3 regions of the Streptomyces sp. NPDC002092 genome follow, and region 1 is predicted to be linked to each of the others. Evidence: riboswitches for the same ligand, from Rfam matches in the RefSeq annotation. Region 1 holds a riboswitch; each other region holds the start of a gene.
The links. A riboswitch is a leader RNA that binds a small molecule or an ion and turns the genes downstream of it on or off. The one in region 1 is predicted to bind cobalamin.
Positions count from the first base shown of each region.

Region 2: linked by a shared signal. The riboswitch ahead of ACWCRD_RS36930 (HoxN/HupN/NixA family nickel/cobalt transporter) and the one ahead of ACWCRD_RS20975 (prenyltransferase/squalene oxidase repeat-containing protein) in region 1 are both predicted to bind cobalamin.
Region 3: linked by a shared signal. The riboswitch ahead of ACWCRD_RS31930 (ribonucleoside-diphosphate reductase subunit alpha) and the one ahead of ACWCRD_RS20975 (prenyltransferase/squalene oxidase repeat-containing protein) in region 1 are both predicted to bind cobalamin.

Region 1 is NZ_JBSFDG010000008.1:355,763-362,711, forward strand. Features, by position in the region: gene ACWCRD_RS20960 (ABC transporter ATP-binding protein) at 1-1,571, opposite strand, end outside; gene ACWCRD_RS20965 (energy-coupling factor transporter transmembrane component T) at 1,568-2,734, opposite strand; gene ACWCRD_RS20970 (SCO2322 family protein) at 2,727-3,362, opposite strand; gene ACWCRD_RS20975 (prenyltransferase/squalene oxidase repeat-containing protein) at 3,359-4,552, opposite strand; cobalamin riboswitch at 4,672-4,802, opposite strand; gene ACWCRD_RS20980 (hypothetical protein) at 4,918-5,184, shown strand; gene ACWCRD_RS20985 (RidA family protein) at 5,194-5,607, opposite strand; partial or broken gene ACWCRD_RS20990 (nuclear transport factor 2 family protein) at 5,602-6,048, opposite strand; gene ACWCRD_RS20995 (MBL fold metallo-hydrolase) at 6,091-6,949, opposite strand, start outside.
Region 2 is NZ_JBSFDG010000020.1:136,695-143,643, forward strand. Features, by position in the region: gene ACWCRD_RS36915 (FtsX-like permease family protein) at 1-277, shown strand, start outside; gene ACWCRD_RS36920 (hypothetical protein) at 286-1,329, shown strand; gene ACWCRD_RS36925 (ArsR/SmtB family transcription factor) at 1,627-2,004, opposite strand; cobalamin riboswitch at 2,085-2,288, shown strand; gene ACWCRD_RS36930 (HoxN/HupN/NixA family nickel/cobalt transporter) at 2,316-3,425, shown strand; gene ACWCRD_RS36935 (fibronectin type III-like domain-contianing protein) at 4,063-4,272, shown strand; gene ACWCRD_RS36940 (hypothetical protein) at 4,428-4,694, shown strand; gene ACWCRD_RS36945 (hypothetical protein) at 4,786-5,043, opposite strand; gene ACWCRD_RS36950 (TSCPD domain-containing protein) at 5,172-5,723, opposite strand; gene ACWCRD_RS36955 (NADPH-dependent FMN reductase) at 5,923-6,474, shown strand; gene ACWCRD_RS36960 (GTP cyclohydrolase II) at 6,708-6,949, opposite strand, start outside.
Region 3 is NZ_JBSFDG010000015.1:197,468-204,416, reverse strand. Features, by position in the region: gene ACWCRD_RS31935 (ribonucleotide-diphosphate reductase subunit beta) at 1-983, opposite strand, end outside; gene ACWCRD_RS31930 (ribonucleoside-diphosphate reductase subunit alpha) at 983-3,355, opposite strand; cobalamin riboswitch at 3,480-3,608, opposite strand; gene ACWCRD_RS31925 (GNAT family N-acetyltransferase) at 3,671-4,171, opposite strand; gene mctP (monocarboxylate uptake permease MctP) at 4,246-5,874, opposite strand; gene ACWCRD_RS31915 (DUF3311 domain-containing protein) at 5,871-6,134, opposite strand; partial or broken gene ACWCRD_RS31910 (carbon starvation CstA family protein) at 6,320-6,881, opposite strand.

The DNA of each region.
Region 1 (6,949 bases):
GCCAGTTCGACGTCGTGCGTGGCCAGGACGATCGCGTGTCCCTCGACTGCCAGGTTGCGGAGCAGGGTCACGAGGCGGGCCTTCGCCGCGTAGTCCAGTCCGCGGGTGGGTTCGTCGAGGAGGAGCAGGGGTGGGCGGGCGGTGAGGACGACTGCCAGGGCGAGGGTGAGGCGTTGGCCCTCGGAGAGGTCGCGGGGGTGGGTGTCGTCCGTGACCTCGGTGATCTCGGGGAGGAGGGTCGACAGGAGGGTGCGGCAGGTGCCGGGGGTGGCGTCGGCGTCGCGGTCGGCTGCGGTGCACTCGGCTGCGACCGTGTCGGCGTAGAGGAGGTCGCGGGGTTCCTGCGGGACCAGGCCTACGTGGCGGATGAGGGTGGGGGGTGGTGTGCGGTGGGGGGTGAGGCCGCCGACGCTTACTGAACCCGTGGTGGGGGGTGTCAGGCCTACGAGGGTGTTGAGGAGGGTGGATTTGCCGGCGCCGTTGCGGCCCATGAGGGCGAGGGTTTCGCCGGGGGTGATGGTCAGGTCTATGTGGCGGAGGGCTTGGATGTTTGCGTGGCGGACGGATAGGGAGCGAACTTCTGCTGGGAGGCTGGGAGTTCGGTCGGGCTGGGCCTTTGTGCGTCGGCGCCGCCAAGTGGAGGTTGCTGTGGGGGTGGGTTCGCTTGCCCGCGCTTGCGGAGTGCCGCCTTTCTCTGGGTCGGGAGCCGCCCTGGCGGCACGATTGCCCGCAGGCTGCGTGCGGCTGTCCGCAGGCTGCGCGAGTCGGTCGCGGAGGTCCTCTGCCCGACGGCGGGCGTCCCTCACCGTCAGCGGTAGTGGGGACCAGGCTGCCAGGCGCCCCAGAGCCACCACAGGTGGATACACCGGCGATACGGCCATCATGGCGGCCGGAGGGCCCAGTTGCACGGGGGCTCCCGGGGTCGGCAGGACGGCGACCTGGTCTGCGTACTGGATGACCCGTTCCAGGCGGTGTTCTGCCATCAGGACAGTGGTGCCCAGGTCGTGGACCAGGCGTTGCAGGACCGCCAGGACCTCTTCCGCCGCCGCCGGGTCGAGGGCCGACGTCGGTTCGTCGAGGACCAGGACCCGGGGGTGCGGGGTGAGGACCGAGCCGATGGCGACGCGTTGCTGTTGGCCGCCGGAGAGGGTGGCGATGGGGCGGTTGCGGAGGTCGGCCAGGCCGAGGAGGTCGAGGGTCTCCTCGACACGGCGGCGCATCACATCGGGTGCCAGGCCCAACGACTCCATGCCGTAGGCGAGTTCGTCCTCGACGGTGTCCGTCACGAAGTGGGAGAGCGGGTCCTGGCCCACCGTGCCCACCACGTCCGCGAGTTCGCGCGGCTTGTGCGTACGGGTGTCGCGGCCCGCCACCGTGACGCGCCCCCGCAGGGTGCCGCCCGTGAAGTGCGGGACGAGACCGCTGACCGCGCCGAGAACGGTTGATTTCCCCACTCCTGACGGGCCGACCAGGAGCACCAGTTCGCCTTCCGGGACCTCGAAGTCCACGCCCCGGACGGTGGGTTCGGCCGCCCCCTCGTACATCACGGAAACATCCTCGAAGCGGATCACGACGGCTCCTTCGGGGCGATGAAGGCGGGCAGCAGGGCGAGGAGTACGGCCGCCGCCGGCCACAGGGGGAGCGTGGGGGCGGCGAGCGGGACGACACCGGGGTTCAGGGCCGCCGGGTCGGCGTCGGCGGCAAGGGTGAGCAGCGCGGCGACCACGGCGCCGGAGGCCGTGACCAGCCAGGCGCGGATGTCCCAGCGGTCGGGCCGGTATCGGGTACGCAGACTGCGCCGGCCGCCCAGCCGCAGACCGGCCAGGGCCGCGACGACCCCGGCGAGCAGCAGGGGCAGGCCGTATGTGCCGCCTTCGGCGGTGAGTAGCCCGTACGTTCCCGCGCAGACGCCGAGCAGGCCGCCGAGGGTGAGGGCGGCGGTGGTGCGGCGGACGGCGGGCGGGACCTCGGCCGTGCGGCCGTAGCCGCGGGCGTCCATCGCGGCGGCGAGCGCGACCGAACGCTCCAACGCGCCCTCAAGCACGGGGAGCCCGACCTGCAGCAGACCGCGGATGCCGCTGTCCGGGCGGCCGCGCAGACGGCGGGCGGCGCGCAGCCGCTGGACGTCGGCGATGAGGTTCGGGGCGAAGGTGAGGGCGACCACCACGGCGACGCCGGTCTCGTACAGGGCGCCGGGCAGGGACTTGAGGAGACGGGACGGGTTGGCGAGGGCGTTCGCGGCGCCCACGCAGATGAGGAGGGTGGCCAGTTTCAGGCCGTCGTAGAAGGCGAAGAGGAGCGACTCGGCGGTGACCCTGCCGCCCAGGCGGATGCCCTGCGCCCAGTGCGGGAGCGGGAGTTCCGGGAGGGTGGCGATCACGTGGGTGCCGGGAATGGGGGAGCCGAGCGCGACCGCGAAGACGAGACGGATGAGGAGGACGGCGAGGGCGAGTTTGAGGAAGGCGGAGTAGGCGTGGGAACCGGGGGTTCGGGGGCGGCAGGTGACGACGACGTACGCGGACGCCGTGATGAGGAGGGAGAGGAGGAGGGGGTTGGTGGTGCGGGTGGCTGCGGTGCCCAGGCCCAGGGACCAGAGCCACCAGGCTCCGGGGTGGAGTTGTGCGGGACGGTTCTTCGGGTCGGGTGCCGCCCCAGGCGGCACGAATGCCCGCAGGCCACGGGGGCGAGCGGCACGATTGCCCGCTTGCGCGGGCTTGGCAGCGCGGCTACGCATGCCTGCGTCGCCGTGCCTGCCACACGGCTGCTGCGGCCAGCAGCGCGACTGCGCCCGCCCCCACGAACAGCCCGACCGACGGACCGCCCGTCTTGTCCCCCTTCTGCGCGGCGGCTGTCGGCTTCTTCCCGCCGGAGACCTGCTCCCCGCACCCCTTCTCCGGATACCCGGCGATGGCGCACAGCAGGGCGTTCGTGTCGTACCGCAGCGGCTTCGCCACCGCCGCCAGCGCATCCGCCGTCGTGCCGTCGGCAGGCACCCGCGCGCAGACCGTGCGACGGACCGGCGGTGTCTCCCCGGACGGTGCGTCCGCCGCCGTACCGAAGTCGAGGACGAGCGCCACGCGCTTCTTGCCGTCCTGCGCGGGCGTCCGCGCGCAGATCACCGGGAACGACACCGCCCCACGCGGCTTCGCCGAGTCGCCCGAGTCCTCGCTCACCGAGAAGCGGAAGCCCTGGACGGCGCCGTCGGAGGGGCGGGCGGTGGCCGGGCCCTGGGTGGCGTACGTCCAGTGACCGGCGTCGTAGTCCCAGAAGGACCAGTAGCGGTAACCGGCGGCCTGCGCCTGGCCGCTGCCGGTCAGGGTCAGGAACAGGGCGGCGAGGAGCGGGGCGAAGCGGCGTATCACGGCTGCGCCTTCTTCTTGCGGCCGCTGATCAGGAAGCCGACGCCGATGCCGCCGACGAGGCCGACGCCGACCATCCACCAGACGCTGACGCCGGAGTCGTCCCTGTGGGCCGCCTTGTGCCGGTGCCTGGCGGGCGCGGGGCCGGTCGCGTTGAGGAGCTTGACCAGGTCCTGGCCGCCGAAGTCGTGGACGTCGAAGTGCTCCGCGTGCGCCGCGAGGATCAGCTCCGCGTATGCGGCCGGTCCGGCCTGCCGGGCCCACGCGGCGGAGTTGGTCTCCAGCCAGCGCATGGCGTCGGCAGCCTTGTCGCCGTGGCCCGCGGTGGCGAGGGCGAGGACCGCGTCGGCCGTGTTGCCGTAGTCGGGCTGGGGCTTGGCGCCGGGCAGCGCCGACGTCAGGTGCTTGTCCTCGGCCAGGGCCTTGACGAGGTACGCGGCACCGTTCTGCGCGGCCTGCTCGGGGCCGGTGGCCTTCTTGCACGTCGGAGTGGCGCCGGTGGATTCGGGGGAGTCCCCGGCCAGCCCCTTGCCGAGTGCGCCCACGACCGCGGCCGCGCTCGCGTCCGCGTTGGCGGACAGCCTGCCCTTCTTGTCCGGCTGGAAGGCGAAGGCACCCGAGCCGTCGCCGCCGCAGGGGAGGGCGAGCTTCAGCAGGGCGTCGTAAGGGGACTTGCCGTCCTTCACGACCTGGTCCGGCTTGTCGCCCACGGCGGTCAGCGCGCCGATGACGACGGACGTCGAGTTCGCGTCACTCGCTCCGCCCGGGGCGTAGCCCCAGCCGCCGTCCTCGTTCTGCACGGACTTCAGCCAGGCGACCGCCTTGCCGGTGACGCTCCCGTGTCCGCCGAGCGCGGCAAGGGCCTGCACGGCGGCGCCCGTGCTGTTCGTGTCCACCATGAGCTTCGCGTCACAGGCCTTCGCCGGGTCCGCGCGGAACGGCGCGAACGCCCCGTTGGCACACTGCTGTCCCGCCAGCCAGTCCACCGCCTTCGCCGCCGGCTTCACCCCCACGGTGTCCTGCGCGAGCAGCGCCAGCGACTGGCGCCAGACGCCGTCGTACTTCGGGTCGGAGGTGCCGTACAGCCCGGCGGGCAGGGACGGCGAGGGGGACGCGGCGAAGGCGGGGACGGCTGCACCGAGTACGACGGTGGTGGCGGCCAGGGCCGCGGCGCTGCGGCGGACGACGTTCATGATCGGCGGGTGCCTCTCCCTGCGGGAGCGGGCAGCACGGGACGACCCCGGCGGCTCGGCTCCGTATGCCTCGACGGTGCCGCACGCCGACGGGTGCCGACGCACGTGAGCCGGTCACAACCGCGCGGGGCAGTCCGGCTGGCCGCCCGGCGTGGGGCGGCTTCACGGTTGCGGGTCAGCGCCGGAATTGCACCGGCTTCCCCCCGTACGGCGTGATGACGACCCGGCCACTGTACCGGCCCGTAGGAAAACGCTGAGAGCCGCCTGTGAGGCGTGCGGCGCTATGTTCGGCCCATGACGACGGGAGGCTGCTCGGCACGGGCCGGATCAACGACAATGTGATGGTGACGTCCTAGGGGCCGTACGTGATCGACTGGAGGAATGCGGAGGAGGGTCACCCGGGCCTGGACTGGGGCATCTCCGCCATGATCCTCGCGCAGGTCGCCGTCGGGAACGAACCGGTCGCCGACGCCGCCCGCGCCATGCCGGCCGCCCTCCTCGCCGGCCCCTCCCACCTCACCGACGAGCGCCTGACGGAGGCCCGACGGCGGCGCGCGGCCAACGCGACGATGAGCCGAGAGGAGGTCGAACTCCTAGGAAAGGCAGAGGAGTTGATACGAGCGATCGCGTAGGGGGCGTGCTCAGCCGACGACGGCCACCGCGTCCACCTCCACCAGCACCCCCTCCCGGACCGGCTCCGCCACCACCGTCGTACGAGCGGGCAAGGGTGAGCAGTCCGTGAAGAAGGCCCGGTAGACGCGGTTGAACTCGGCGAAGTGGGTGCGGTCGGCCAGATAGCAGGTGCAGCGTGTGATCGACCGCCGGTCGCCGCCCGCCGCCGCGACGACGGCCTCGACGTTGGCGAGCACCTGCCGCGCCTGCGCGCCGAAGTCCGCGGGCATCTTCCCGGTCGCGGGATCCAGCGGGCCCTGCCCGGAGGTGAACAGCAGCGGACCGCTGCGCACCCCTTGGGACAGCGGCGGCGCGCTGCCGTCGGCGAAGGGGACGTAGGGCGCGCGGTCGGTGCGGACGGGTTCGAGGGGGCCGCGGCCGATGTGCGGGGTCGGGCCGCCGAAGGGGAGGTGCAGGGTGCGGGAGGCGAGCAGCCAGCGGCCGTCGACGCGGCGGAAGGTGTCCTCGTAGTGGCCCACTTGGACGGGAGGGCCGGCCAAGACCATGCCGCCCGTCCAGCCTTCGATCCGGTACGTCGTGAAGTACGAGGTGGCCTCGGCCGTGTCCGCCGAGGTCACCGTGGTGCGGATGTTGGACATCACCCGCCGCGAGAGCTTGTCCGCGGGACGCGCGCCGAAGTACTTCCGCAGCGCCTCCCGTCCCTCGGACCGCCGGCCGTCCCCCGGAGGGGGCCACTCCCACCAGCCGTCCTCCGTGAACAGCTCGGCCACGGAGGCCGGTTCGCCGAGGTCGAGGCGGTGGACGAAGTCGAGGATCAGACGCTCGCAGGCGCGTTCGGCGAGGAGTTGCTGCAACGGGTCCATGGGACCGTTGGTACCAGCGGCGGATCACCGGACGCGACCGCTTTACACCGCCACGTACGTCACCGGGCCGCTCCCCGCCACCGCCTCCGCCCGCCCCAGCTTCACCAGCCGCCGCAGATGCGCTTCGGCCTCCGAGACCGCGATGTTCCGCGACCCGTACGGGATCTGGGCCCAGGGCCGGTTCCATTCCATGCGCTCGGCGACCTGCCAGGGGGTGAGCGGCTCCACCAGGAGGGCCCTGAGGCCGGTGAGCCGCTCCTCGTGATGGTCCAGCAACTCCCGTACGCGGGCGGGAGCGTCGGCGAACACGTGCTGGTGGGCGGGGAGCACCTCGGCGGGGGCGAGACGGCCGACGCGTTCGAGGGAGTCGAGGTAGTCGCCGAGGGGGTCGGTGACCGTGGTGTCGTCGGGGTCCTCGTACAGGCCGATGTGCGGGGTGATCTCGGGGAGCAGGTGATCGCCGGAGAACAGCCGCCCGTGGCCCGGGAGTTGACCCGGATGCTGCTCCTCCAGGTGCAGGCAGACGTGGCCGGGGGTGTGCCCCGGCGTCCAGATCGCGCGCAGCCGGCGGCCCGGGAGGTCGAGCAGCTCGGCGGGGACGATCTCCCGGTCGGGCAGGGCGGGGGAGAAGCCCGGCAGAGTGGTGCGGGGGGCTGCGTCGCGCAGCGGCGCCACGTGCTCCTCGGGGGCGCCGGCGGCGATCAGCTTGTCGGTCATGTACGCGAACCAGCGTCCCGGCCGGGTGTCGCGGGTGCGCCGCACGATCGCCGTGTCCGCGGCATGCATGGCGATCCAGGCGCCGGACGCCTCGCGCACCCTGCCGGAGAGGCCGTGGTGGTCGGGGTGGTGATGGGTGATGACGACACCGTGCAGCTCGCCCACCGCCGTACCGCAGGCCGTC
Region 2 (6,949 bases), on a different contig from region 1:
GGTGACGGGGATGCTCGTGGCGGAGATGGCGATCGCCGGGGTGGTGGCGGCTGCGGCCGGCGTAGTGCTCGCGGTGGGCGCGTCCAGTGCGGCTGCTGCCGGTCTTCGGCGTATCGGCGACATCGCCCCGTATGTGCGCGACACGGTGCCGCTTCCGGGGATACCGATGCTGATCTCCCTGTCGGTTGCGACCGTTGTCGTCGTAGCCGCCGGAGCCGTGCTCCCGGCGCGCCGTGCCGCGCGCATGTCCCCCACCGAAGCCATGAAGGACTGGTGATTCCTGTTATGCGGCGCAAGACGTCGTACGCCGCGCTCGTGGTGTCCGCTGCCCTGTTGGCTTCCTGTTCCGGTTCCGACGATGTGGAATTGGGAACGGACTGGAAGGGATCGCAGACCTTTGTGACTGCGAGCGTGTCCGGGCACACAGTGGTGGTCGGCATCAACCCCGAAGCCCACCACGCGCAGGCGCTGGCTGTTGTGCCGCAGAAGGACGGCGACGATGACGTGCTGGCTCCTCAGCTCGTGCAGTCGGCCGATGGGACGTGGTGGCTGTCAACGCCCCGCAAAGGGGAGCGCCCGGACCGCCTTTTCGCGCTGAACACCGCCCGGCACGCCCTGGAGGAGAAAGACGATACGGAGCGGCTACGTGAACTCGTGCCGGGCAAGAACCTGGTCGCGGCCGTTCATGACTCCTCCGGAAGCGATCAGAGTGCTGCCACGGCGGACAGCGAAACCACCAGTGTGCTGATACGCAATGCGAAGACGTGGAGGAAGGTCCGGGACGTGCAGGTTCCGGGACCGGTCACGCTGGCGGCGTCCGATCCGTCCAGTGACACGGTGTGCCTGGCTACCGGACAGGGATCCGACGTGAAGGCGAGTGTGCTCGACCTCACCACCGGCAGGACCAGGCAGGTCGGGGGGGCCGGGGGTGTGCAGGTGCAGCAACTGGCATGTCCGGCAGGCACGCCGGTCCTGGCCGGTACCCCTACCCGGAACAGCCAGGGAACCACGGTGAAAGTGACCCTGAAGAACGCTGACGAGGCAACGGTGGTGAGCGCAGTCGGCGGAAGGGTCGATGCCGTGCAGGCGTCGAAGAACACCGTCGTGGTCGCGGTGAGCTCCGGTGAGGACAGCGATCTCATCGAGCTGGACCGGAGGAGCGGGCGTGAACTGCGGCGCGTGACAGTCAAGGGCATGGACAGCTCGTCTCTGCTGCGGCACACGCGGGATGGCTGGGTGATGTTCTCGGACAGCACCGCGACCTTGGTGGACCTGGACAAGGGGACGTACCAGACGTTCAACCTGCCGGGGACGCTGACGAGCTTCTGAGTCGGCGCGAAAGGGGGCCTCCACGCGTCGTCCGGTGCGCAGGCCCCTCACATTGAACGAGTCGGGATGCGTGAGCGATGCGTGAGCGGATGATCCAGCAGAGACCATCACGGTGCGGACGAAGCAAGATCCCATCAGGACTCTTAAGCCATTGGTTGTGGGTTCGAGTCCCACAGGGCCTACCGGTGGTAGGCGGGGGATATGCCCTCCGACCTGCTACGCAGCGCCTGAGTCGGCTTCGGTCGGGCCGGGCGCTGTGGCGTTTTCGGGCCGGTGCGTGAGCAGCCGCACATACCGTCAGCCCGAGCCGCCTTCCCCTGTCGATTCCGGCGTGCAGTGTTTCAGCAGCGCGGAGATCGGGCCCTCGACGAGTCGGTAGCGCACGATCCGGCCGTCCTTCTCGCCCTCGACGATGCCCGCGGTCCGCAGGAGACGCAGAGCCTGGGAGACGGCCGTGTCCCGCATGCCGCTGGCGACGGCGAGGTCGGAGACGGCGATGGGGCCGGCCTCCTGGAGGGCGAACAGCAAGGACAGGCGTCCGGGATCGGAGAGCAGCGAGAAGCGATCGGCCCAGGCGCGCACGCGCTCGGGGTCGCCGACGGCGGCGATGGCATCGCAGACCCGATGGCCGTCAATGGTGCGCCGCCCGGCGTGTTCCGCGGGGACGAGATGCATGGGTCCATCATCGCAGCGAACAGCTGCCGATCTCCATACCTGTTCAGCTGTGCAGCCTTGCAGCCACTGCCTGCGGCCTTCTAGGGTGAGCGGGCCGTGGTGTTCGGGAAGCCGGTGACAGCCTTCAGGGGCTCAGTCCGGAGCGGCCCTCGCCACTGTGATCGGGGAGTTCGTCGCCCACGTCCCGCAGGGGACAGCCACTGGCCGCCGCAAGGCGGTTGGGAAGGCGGGCGGCGGACGTAGGACCCGTCAGCCAGGAGACCGGCCACGGCATCACGAAGCTGATCCACGAGGTGCTGGAGCGTGACCGAATGACCGTGTCCCAAGGCGTGCCCGAAACCGCCGCCGCCCCGTCCTTCCGCTGGCGTCGCGAGGACACCGTCAGGACCGCGGGCCTGCTGGCTGTGATCGTCGCTCTGCATGTGGCCGCCTTCGGGATCCTCTTCCTCCTCGTGATCCCCCATCACTACGCGGTCGGTACCCAGGCGTTCGGGGTCGGCCTCGGCATCACCGCCTACACGCTCGGCATGCGGCATGCCTTCGACGCCGACCACATCGCCGCCATCGACAACACCACCCGCAAGCTGATGGCCGACGGAAAGCGGCCGGTGTCGGTGGGCTTCTGGTTCGCGCTCGGGCACTCCAGCGTGGTGGTCGTCATGGCCGCGCTGGTCGCCGGGGGCGCGCACCTCGCCGGCACCCTGATGAACGACAGCTCCCCGACCCACCAGGTGCTCGGCACGGTGGGCACCACGGTCTCCGGCGGCTTCCTGTACCTCATCGCCGCCCTCAACCTCGTCGCCCTCGTCCGCATCGCACGCGTCTTCCGTGCGATGCGGGCCGGACACTACGACGAGGCGGAGCTGGAGGCGCACCTGGACTCGCGCGGCTTCATGAACCGCATCCTGGGACGCCTCACCAGGTCCATCCGCCGCCCCGGCCAGATGTTCCCTCTCGGCTTCCTGTTCGGGATCGGCTTCGACACCACGACCGAGGTCCTGCTGCTCGCCCTGGCCGGCAACGGCGCCGCCGCCGGGCTGCCGTGGTACGCGATCCTGTGCCTGCCCCTGCTCTTCGCGGCGGGCATGAGCCTGTTCGACACCCTCGACGGCACCTTCATGAACTTCGCCTACCAGTGGGCGTTCTCCAACCCCGTTCGCAAGGTGTTCTACAACCTCACGATCACCGGCCTGTCCATCGCAGTGGCCTTCTTCGTCGGCACGATCGAACTGGTCGGCGTGCTGCACGACAAGCTCGGTCTGCAGGACGCCGTCACCGGCTGGATATCCGGGCTGGACCTGGACAACGTCGGCTACGTCATCGTCGGTCTGTTCGTGGCCGTCTGGGCCATGGCGGTCGTGTACTGGCGCCTGGCCAAGGTCGAGGAACGCTGGAGCGCCCGCACCGCCGACACCGGCTGACGGCACAGCGTCCATCGCCTCTCGACTTCAGTCGGTGCAAGCAGCGACCAAAGTCGCCGTGGTTCAGCATTTCGGCCGCTGCCCGGCTCGGTTCGCCGCTGCGAGGCTGCCGTCATGGACAAAGCGAAGATCTCGCGTCGGGCCTTCGCCGGCCTGGCGGTGGCCGCCTGTACGGGTCTCGTGACGCCGATGGTGAAGGCCCCCCGAGGACGGCGAGTCGACGTCCTGCTGGCCCGAATGACCGTCGCCGACAAGATCGCGCAGCTGAACATCCCGGTCTGTCTGCCCCAGGCACTCCTCGGCGACTCCACGGATCCGACCGGCACGCGGGAGCACCGGGAGGCGTACGTGCCCGGCGCCACGGTGGTCGGGAGGAAGGCGGACCGGATGAGGCTGGGCCCGGGCGGGGGGTTCTTCGGCCTGGCCAACCAGTCCCTCTCCGGCTCCGTCCCGGTGCCTCGTCCACTGAGCCCGCGGCAACAGGCGCTGCAGCACAACCACTTGCAGCGCCTCGCCCGCGCCAACCCGCTCGGCATCCCCCTGCTGCAGATCAGCGAGGGCACCCACGGCTCGGTCGGACCCGGCTCGACCATCTTTCCCGAGGGGCTGGCGCTGGGCGGACGACCAGGCGTCGGCGTTGCTGCTGTACATCCGGCTGCGGGGTGTGCGGAAGGGCCATGTGGAGCCCGGGAAGCGGGTCACCGTCACCTTCGGCATCGTGCCGAGCCGCGATCTCACCCTGGTGGACGGCGAGATGCGCACGGTCGTCGAGCCGGGCACGTTCGAGATCAAGGTCGGGCGCTCCGCGGCGGACATCCGCCGACGGGCGGTTCTCCGCGTCACCTGAGGCCGTCCCCAGCGGCGCTTCCGGGTGAGATCACGTTTGAGATCACGAAACCTGGCGCGCTGCCGTCCGTTTTGGGGTATTTCGCACTAATCTCCCGTTGCAGCAAGGAGTTGATCTGTCACAGGTCGCATCCACTTCGCTCCACCGGAGATGACATGCACAAGCTTCGCAAGGCCGCCGTCCTGGTCGCCGCCCTCGGGAGTGTCGCGTTTCTGGGCGCAGGCGGCGCCCATGCCGACGGTGGCGTCGGCGTCCAGCAGAGCACCACTTGCAGGTCGCACGACCTGAACATCAGCGTCCTTGGTGAGGTCGGGCTCATCGACGGCCTGTTGGGCAACGCCCTCAACGGCGAGGGCAACACGGGGGCGCAGAGCACCTCCGAGGGCTCGGACATGGGCTGCAGCAACGCCTTCGGCAAGTAGTCGCGGACGGCTGCTGCCGGATGAGCGGCCTGCCGGGCGGAGCGCCCGGCAGGCCGTGGCCGTTCCTCGCGGCCTGCCGGGCGGTGCTTCGTTACTTGGATGCCGGCGGAGTGACGTTCCCGAGGTTGAAGTCGCTCCCTGTCGTGAAGGCGGGGGCCGCGTCCGGGCTGCCGTGGCGCCCGCTGCGGCTGTCGTCGTCGTAGGCCACGGCGTTGGACTGCGAGTTGGCCACCGCGGTGACGCCCTCGTCGTCGTGGCCGTGGTCGTGGGCGGAGCTGACGCCGGCACCGAAGGCGGAGAGGCTCGCGATCGCCGCGGCTACGACGGCAACACGCTGAAACTTGCGCATGGTTAGACCCTTTCTTGCCCGGGCGCGACGCCCTGGCTTGGCTACGTATTGTGACAATATATGCACTGATAGTAGTCATTTGGGATCTTTGGGTTGTTTGCGCGCCGTGTCGTTTTTTCGTACGACCGTCAGCCGCGGCGCGGCCGCCCCACCACTGGTGCGGACATGGACAGGCCCACGAGATCGGTCCAGACGGCCTCGCCGACACCGTCGAGGGTCTGTTTCGCGGCGCGTTCCGCGGCGGTGAGGATGCCGAGGCCGGCCCGGGTCTCGTAGGGCAGGTGGTCGAGGGCGAGGCGGCGGCCGACGTAGTCGATGACGGAGCCGGCCTGCTTGATGTCCGGGTCGTTGGTGAGGCCGGAGGGCTCGAAGCGCGTCCCGACGTAGTCCGCGACGAGGATTTCGAGCGGGACGCCGTGCTGGAGGCCCCGGGTGACGGTCGAGGAGAAGGCGTCCATCATGCCCGCGAGCGTGGAGCCCTGCTTGGCCATGCGGACCATCACCCCGGTGACGCGGCCATCGGGGGCGTGCGCGACGGTCAGGTATCCCTTGCCCTCGCCGACGCTGAACGACCGGGTCGTCGACCGCATCCGCCTGGCGGGGCGCGGTACGGCGGTCCGCGCCACCGCCCGGGTCTCGCCGGCCGCCCGTGTCGTACCGTCCCCGAATCGCTCAGTCATGAACGCCCTCACTCGTCGTCGATCTGCGGCTGCCTGGGACATCCGTGGCCCAATTCCGGCACAGTGCACCCTTGTACACAATCTGTGGGCACCAACTCGCCTTCTGCCACAACATGTTGGGGTCGAAGATAGGGGCGGCAGGGCGGACGAGTGGCTGTGGCGCGCCGGAAAGGGGGCCGGTACGCAGTAAGTTGGGCCGATGTCCACGTTGCCGGTGATCCTTTTGCTGTCCGGGAGTCTGCGGGTCGGCTCCACCAACGAGGCCGTGTTGCGCACCGCGCGGGCCGTGGCGCCGTCGGTGCCGGTGGAGGCCGTGTTCTACGACGGTCTGGCGGGCCTTCCGCACTTCAACCCGGATGACGACGTGGATCCGCTGCCGGAGGCCGTGGCCGGGCTGCGGGCGGCGATCGAGGGGGCGGCCGGGGTGCTGGTCTGTGCTCCGGAGTACGCGGGGACCCTGCCGGGAGCGTTCAAGAACCTGCTCGACTGGACGGTCGGCGGCACCGAGATCTGCGACAAGCCGGTGGCCTGGGTCAACGCGGCCGCACCGGGGCGCGGCCAGGGCGCGGAGGCCACGCTGCGGACGGTGCTCGGCTACACCGGCGCCGACATCGTGGAGGCGGCCTGCGTGAAGGTCCCGGTGCGGCGCGAGACGGTCGGCGTGGACGGGGTCGTAGACGATCCGGAGGTGCGCCGCCGACTTGCGGAGGTACTACGGCTGTTGGCTGCCCGGGCGGCCACGACTGCGTGAGGCGCGAGCGCGGTCCGGCGCTGCGGGGTGTGCCTGCGCCCACCCGCGCCGCCCCTGGGGGTACCTCCTAGGCCCCAAAAGCGTCCGTCCCGCCGCTGGGCGCCGCGCTGGACGGGACCGTGGAGGTGTCCAGCCCGGTCGGCGGGCCGACGGTGATCGACGTACTGCTGCCGTGCGTGTGGTGAACGGCGGCTGCCCGGCACCCCGCGGTCATCGGCCCGAGCCGGCCCGGATCAGCCCGCGCTCAGCTCCGCCAGCGGCAGCGTGTGCTGGGTCTGGAGGACCTTCGCGCGCAGGTAGCGGACATTGTGGGCGGTGGTGAAGACGCCCGTGGGGACGCGGTCCTGGACGTCGATGCCCAGATCGCGGAGCTGACCGGCCTTGTCGGGGTTGTTGGACAGCAGGTCCAGGCTGCCGATGCCCAGGGCTTCCAGCATCTGCGCGGCCGCCGTGTAGTCACGGTCGTCCTCGGGCA
Region 3 (6,949 bases), on a different contig from region 1:
GCCACCTGGTACGCCGAAGGCCGGCGCTCGAAGAAGTTGGTCAGTTCCTGGACGCCCTGCAACTCCATGAAGGAGAAGGGGTTTTCGGAGCCGTACACCGGGGCGAAGCCGAGGCGGGTGAGGCGCTGGTCGGCGACGCACTCCAGGTACTGGCGCATCGACTCGGTGTTCATGCCGGGCAGACCGTCCCCGCACAGGTCGCGGCCGAACTGCAGCTCGGCCTCGACGGCTTCCCGCAGCATGTCCGTCACCTGCTGCTCGAGCTGGTCGTCGAAGAGCTCCGGCTCCTCCTTGCGGACGGTGTCGACCACGTCGAAAGCGAAGGACATGTGCATCGTCTCGTCGCGGAACACCCAGTTGGTGCCGGTGGCCAGGCCGTGCAGCAGGCCCCGGCTGCGGAACCAGTAGACGTACGCGAAGGCCCCGTAGAAGAACAGGCCCTCGATGCAGGCGGCGAAGCAGATCAGGTTGAGCAGGAAGCGGCGGCGGTCGGCCTTGGACTCCAGACGGTCCAGGCTGTCCACCGAGTCCATCCATTTGAAGCAGAACTGGGCCTTCTCACGGATGGAGGGGATGTTCTCGACGGCCGCGAAGGCGGCGGCGCGGTCCTCCGGGTCGGGCAGGTAGGTGTCCAGGAGGGTCAGATAGAACTGGACGTGCACTGCCTCCTCGAACAGCTGGCGCGACAGGTACAGGCGCGCCTCCGGGGAGTTGATGTGCTTGTACAGGGTCAGGACCAGGTTGTTCGCCACGATCGAGTCCCCCGTCGCGAAGAAGGCGACGAGGCGGCCGATCAGGTGCTGCTCGGCGGGCGTGAGCTTCGCGAGGTCGGCGACGTCCGAGTGGAGGTCGACCTCCTCCACGGTCCAGGTGTTCTTGATGGCGTCCCGGTAGCGCTCGTAGAAGTCCGGGTAGCGCATGGGGCGCAGGGTCAGCTCGAAGCCCGGGTCGAGAAGGTTCTGGGAACGGGTGGTGCTGGTCATCACTGGCAGGCCTCGCAGGACTCGGGGTTTTCCAGGGAGCAGGCGACGGCCTCGGGGTCGGCCGCCTGCTGGACGGGGACGGTGGCCCGGGCGGCGCGGGCGATGCGGGTCGCCGGGCGGGAGCGCAGGTAGTACGTCGTCTTCAGGCCCTGTTTCCAGGCGTACGCGTACATCGAGGAGAGCTTGCCGATGGTCGGCGTCTCCAGGAACAGGTTCAGGGACTGGGACTGGTCGAGGAACGGCGTGCGGGCCGCCGCCATGTCGATCAGGCCGCGCTGCGGGATCTCCCACGCCGTGCGGTACAGGGCGCGTACGTCGGCCGGGATCCAGGTGAAGTCCTGCACCGAGCCGTTCGCCTCGCGCAGGGCCTCGCGGGTGCGGGCGTCCCAGACACCGAGCTCCTTGAGGTCCTTCACCAGGTAGGAGTTGACCTGGAGGAACTCGCCGGAGAGCGTCTCGCGCTTGAACAGGTTGGAGACCTGCGGCTCGATGCACTCGTACACGCCCGCGATCGACGCGATGGTCGCGGTGGGGGCGATCGCGAGGAGGAGCGAGTTGCGCATGCCGACGGTCGCGATGCGCTCCCGCAGGGCCGCCCAGCGCTCCGGCCAGGTGAGTTCGGTGTCGTAGTGGTCGGGGTGCAGGACGCCGCGGGCCGTACGGGTCTTCTCCCAGGCCGGCAGCGGTCCGCTCCGCTCGGCGAGGTCGGCGGAGGCCTCGTACGCGGCGAGCATGATGCGCTCGGCGATACGGGTGGACAGGGCCTTGGCCTCGGGGGAGTCGAACGGCAGGCGCAGCTTGAAGAAGACGTCCTGGAGGCCCATCGCGCCCAGGCCCACGGGGCGCCAGCGGGCGTTGGAGCGGCCCGCCTGCTCGGTGGGGTAGAAGTTGATGTCGACCACGCGGTCCAGGAAGGTCACGGCCGTGCGGACCGTCTCGTCCAGCCGTTCCCAGTCGATGTCCCCACCGGCCACGAACGCGCCGAGGTTGACCGAGCCCAGGTTGCAGACCGCCGTCTCGCCGTCGTTCGTGACCTCCAGGATCTCCGTGCAGAGGTTGGAGGAGTGGACGACATGGCCCGGCTCGGCCGTCTGGTTGGCGGTGCGGTTGGCGGCGTCCTTGAAGGTCATCCAGCCGTTGCCGGTCTGGGCGAGGGTGCGCATCATGCGGCCGTAGAGGTCGCGGGCCGGGATGGTCTTCTTCGCGAGCCCCGCCTCCTCCGCCCTGCGGTAGGCGGCGCCGAACTCCTCGCCCCACAGGTCCACCAGCTCCGGCACGTCCGCCGGGGAGAACAGGGACCACTGCCCGTCGGCGTTCACGCGGCGCATGAACTCGTCCGGGACCCAGTGCGCGAGGTTCAGGTTGTGCGTACGGCGGGCGTCCTCACCGGTGTTGTCGCGCAGCTCCAGGAACTCCTCGATGTCCGAGTGCCAGGTCTCCAGGTAGACGGCGGCCGCACCCTTGCGCCGGCCGCCCTGGTTCACGGCGGCGACCGAGGCGTCGAGGGTCTTCAGGAACGGGACGATGCCGTTGGAGTGGCCGTTGGTGCCGCGGATGAGGGAGCCGCGGGCGCGGATGCGGCTGTACGACAGACCGATGCCGCCCGCGTGCTTCGAGAGGCGGGCGACCTGGTGGTAGCGGTCGTAGATGGAGTCCAGCTCGTCGAGTGGGGAGTCGAGGAGGTAGCAGGACGACATCTGGGGGTGCCGGGTGCCGGAGTTGAAGAGGGTGGGGGAGGAGGGAAGGTAGTCGAGGCGGCTCATCAGGCCGTAGAGCGCGGCCACTTCGTCCACCGAGCGGCTGCCCGTCTTTGAATCAGATGCAGTGTCTTCGGCCAGTCCGCTCGCCACCCGCAGCATGAAGTGCTGGGGCGTCTCGATGACCTTGCGGGTGAGGGGGTGCCGGAGCAGGTAGCGGCTGTGGAGCGTGCGCAGGCCGAAGTAGCCGAAGCGGTCGTCGGCTTCGAGGTCGATCAGCGCGTCGAGGCGGTGGGCGTGGACCCGTACGAACTCGGCCGTGCGGTCGGCGATCAGCCCCTCCCGATGGCCCACGGCGACGGACTCCGTGAACGACATGACGCCCTGCGAGGCGGCCTCCGCGGCGATGCCGATCGTCAGCAGCCTGGCTGCCAGCCTGCTGTACGCGGGGTCCTCCGAGATGAGCCCGGCCGCCGCCTCCGTGGCCAGTTCGCGCAGCTGCGTCTCGTCCGCACGGGCGGACCGGCCGCGCAGCGCGGCGGCGGCGACCCGGCCGGGGTCGGCGTCGGGGAGGTCGGCGGTCAGCTCGGTCAGGGTCCGCAGCAGCGCGGCTCCCAGGCCGTCGTCGGACACGGCGGCGCTGGCTGAAACCGGGTCTGCTGGCGCGATGGTCACGTGAGGCTCTCCCTCGCTCGGCACGGGGGCCTTGCGGAGGGCAGGGGGCAGTCACGAGCGCACACGGCGTCGCGTCCACCGGCCCACTCCACGAGGCCCGGACGTCGAAGCACCCGGGCCGGATGGGCCGGGCACACCGTCGGCAGGTCCTCGGACTGACGCCCATATGCGCGCGAACACCTATGGGTACACCGTTGCGGGACAGTTCCGGATTCACACCGGATTCCCCTGCGGCGACAGCGAGCATGAGCATACATCTTGTGCCGGGTGAGGACAGCACCCCCATATGTTGTGTCGCGGCGACTTCGGAGCGTGTCAGAGTGTCAACTCATAGGTGAGGAGCGTGAACTCGGCGCCCGGGATCGGCTTCCAGTCGCGCTCGGGGGCGCGGACGAAGCCGGCGCGCTCGTAGATGCGGTGGGCGGCGTGCATGACGGGCTGGGTGCACAGGACGATGCCGGAGCACTCCGCGGCTCTTGCCCGGTCGACACAGGCGCGTACGAGGGCTTCTCCGGCGCCTCGGCCGCGCGCTGCCCGGTCGACGGCCAGCATGCGTATCTCGGCCTCTCCCGGGCCGGCCAGATCCGCCATGGGGCCGCCGGACGGGACGTAGGCGACGCCGCCGATCGGCCGGCCGCCCAGGTCGGCCACCAGCACCTCCGCGGCTGCCGCCCGCTTGGCGACGTCCCTCAACTCGGCCAGATACCAGTCGCTTTCACCGAAGGTGAGCAGGCCGTCCTGCAGATAGGCCTGGGCGGTGATCTCACCGAGGACCTCGTACTCACCGGGTTCCGCCTGTCTGATCACGATGTCCATGGTCCCGAGTCTGCCGGACGGGTACGACAACGGGCCGCCGGATTTCTCCGACGGCCCGCTGATCGCCGTGACCGCTAGTGGGACGCGCCCGCCGTCGCCGGCGGCAGCTCCACCTGGACGCCCGGGTCGCCCGCGTCCGCCGTGTAGTCGTCCGGCTTCGTCTCGTCGACGCCCTCCGGGGCCTTCAGGGCCTTGAGTACGAAGGTCAGGACCACCGTCACCAGAACGTTCAGGACGAACGCCGTGAGGCCGATGTAGCCGATCTGGCCGATGCCGGGGATCGCCGCGTTGGAGCCGCCGAAGTGCTTCTGCGTGGGCGAGGCGACGCCGTACGCGGCGAGGGTGCCGTAGACCATGCCGACCGCCCAGCCCGCGAGCAGCGCCCAGCGGTGGAACCAGCGCGTGAACAGGCCGCCGACCAGGGCCGGGAATGTCTGCAGGATCCAGATGCCGCCCAGCAGCTGGAAGTTGATGGCGACCGTCTTGTCCATCGTCAGGACGAAGACCAGGGCGCCCACCTTCACCAGCAGCGAGACCAGCTTGGAGACCTTGGTCTCCTGTTCCGGCGTCGCGTCCGGCTTGATGAAGTCCTTGTAGATGTTGCGGGTGAAGAGGTTCGCGGCCGCGATCGACATGATCGCCGCCGGGACGAGGGCGCCGATCCCGATGGCCGCGAAGGCCACGCCCGCGAACCAGCTCGGGAACATGTCCTCGAACAGCTGAGGGATCGCCAGCTGCCCGTTGGTGACCTTGACCCCCGCCGCGATCGCCATGAAGCCGAGCAGCGCGAGCAGGCCCAGCATCAGCGAGTACAGCGGAAGGATGGTGGTGTTGCGCCGGATCACGTCACGGCTCTTCGAGGACAGCGTCGCGGTGATCGAGTGCGGGTACATGAACAGCGCGAGCGCGGAGCCCAACGCCAGCGTGGCGTACGTCCACTGGTTCGCCTCGGCCGGGACCAGCGCCCCGCGCGGCTTCCCCGTCGCCGGGTTGGTCGCGCTGAAGGCCTCGCCCGCCTTGGCGAAGATGTGGTCGAACCCGCCCAGCTTGATCGGGATGTAGATGATCGCGACGGCGATGACGATGTAGATCAGCGCGTCCTTCACGAACGCGATCAGCGCGGGCGCGCGCAGACCCGACGAGTACGTGTACGCCGCCAGCACACCGAAGGCGATCAGCAACGGCAGGTCCTTCACGAACCAGTTGGAGCCCGCGTCGCCGCCGATCCCCATGACGTCGAGGACCGCCTGGATGCCCACCAGCTGCAGGGCGATGTACGGCATCGTCGCCAGGATGCCGGTGACGGCCACCGCCAGCGACAGCCCCTTCGAGCCGAAGCGGCCGCGCACGAAGTCCGAGGTGGTCACGTACCCGTGCCGGTGCGAGACCGACCACAGGCGGGGCAGGAAGGTGAAGATCAGCGGGTACACCAGGATCGTGTACGGCACGGCGAAGAAGCCCGCCGCGCCCGCAGCGTAGATCGCCGCGGGTACGGCGACGAAGGTGTACGCCGTGTACAGATCGCCGCCGAGCAGGAACCAGGTGATCCAGGTGCCGAAGGACCGGCCGCCCAGGCCCCATTCGTCGAGGCTCTGCTCGTTCTCGGCCTTGCGCCAGCGCGCGGCCAGGAAGCCCATGACCGTGACGGCCAGGAAGAAGAAGATGAAGACGCCGAGCGCGACGCCGTTCACGCCGTGGTTCATTCCGCCGCACCGCCCTTCTGTGCGGCGCGGGCGCGCTGGTCACGCTGCCACAGCTTGTACGCCGTCATGGTCAGCGCCGTGGAGATCAGCACCCACAGCATCTGGTACCAGTAGAAGAACGGGATGCCGCCGAGCGCCGGGTCCGTCTTGGCGTAGGAACCCACCCAGAGCATCGCCACGAAGGGCGCCACGAGACAGAGGGCGATGACCACGCGGACCGGTGTCACCACCGGTGGTCTCGCCTCGGACACATCTGACATACCGGCTCCGTCCCCTCGCTGATCACCCGTACTGATCACTTGTGTAATGCGCAGGCAATCTAGGTCACGGTGTCACGGGAGCGGAAGACCTCGTCCGCATATCGGTATGTCGATTCCGTGAAAGCCCGACATCGCTGTCAGCGGCAGCGGAAACCCTGGCGCGGGTCCTCCTCCTGACGGTCCGTCCGCATCCGCTATGACCAGCGCCAGCACCCCGAGCAGGATGATCATGATGGCGAAGGCGGCGATCAGCGCGGCCGCACCCCCGAAGGGGCCGATCTCCTCGCGGGCCATCTGGCCGAGCGAACGCCCGTCCCTGCGCGTGGAGAAGAACAGCACCACCATGTCCTGGACCGCGCCCGCGAAGACCACGCCGGCGATGATCCAGATCGTGCCGGGCAGATAGCCCATCTGCGCGGCCAGCACCGGACCGACCAGGGGTCCGGCACCCGCGATCGCCGCGAAGTGGTGGCCGAGCAGGACACGGCGGTCGGTGGGGTGGAAGTCGATGCCGTTGTCGAGGCGTTCGGCCGGGGTGGCCCGGGTGCCGTCGACCTTGAGCACCTTGTGCGCGATGAACTTCGCGTAGAAGCGGTAGGCGATCGCGTACGAGCCGAGGGCTGCCGCGACCATCCAGGCGGCCGAGACGCTCTCGCCCCGGGAGAGCGCGAGCACGGACCAGCCCGCCGCTGAGACCAGGGCGACGAGGGTCCAGATGACGATGGAGCGGACGTTCGCGGTACGCACGAGGCGGTCCTCCCGTCCAGACGGAGTCGGGAGGACCGTAGAACAGGAGTCGCGCAAGCGCTACACCG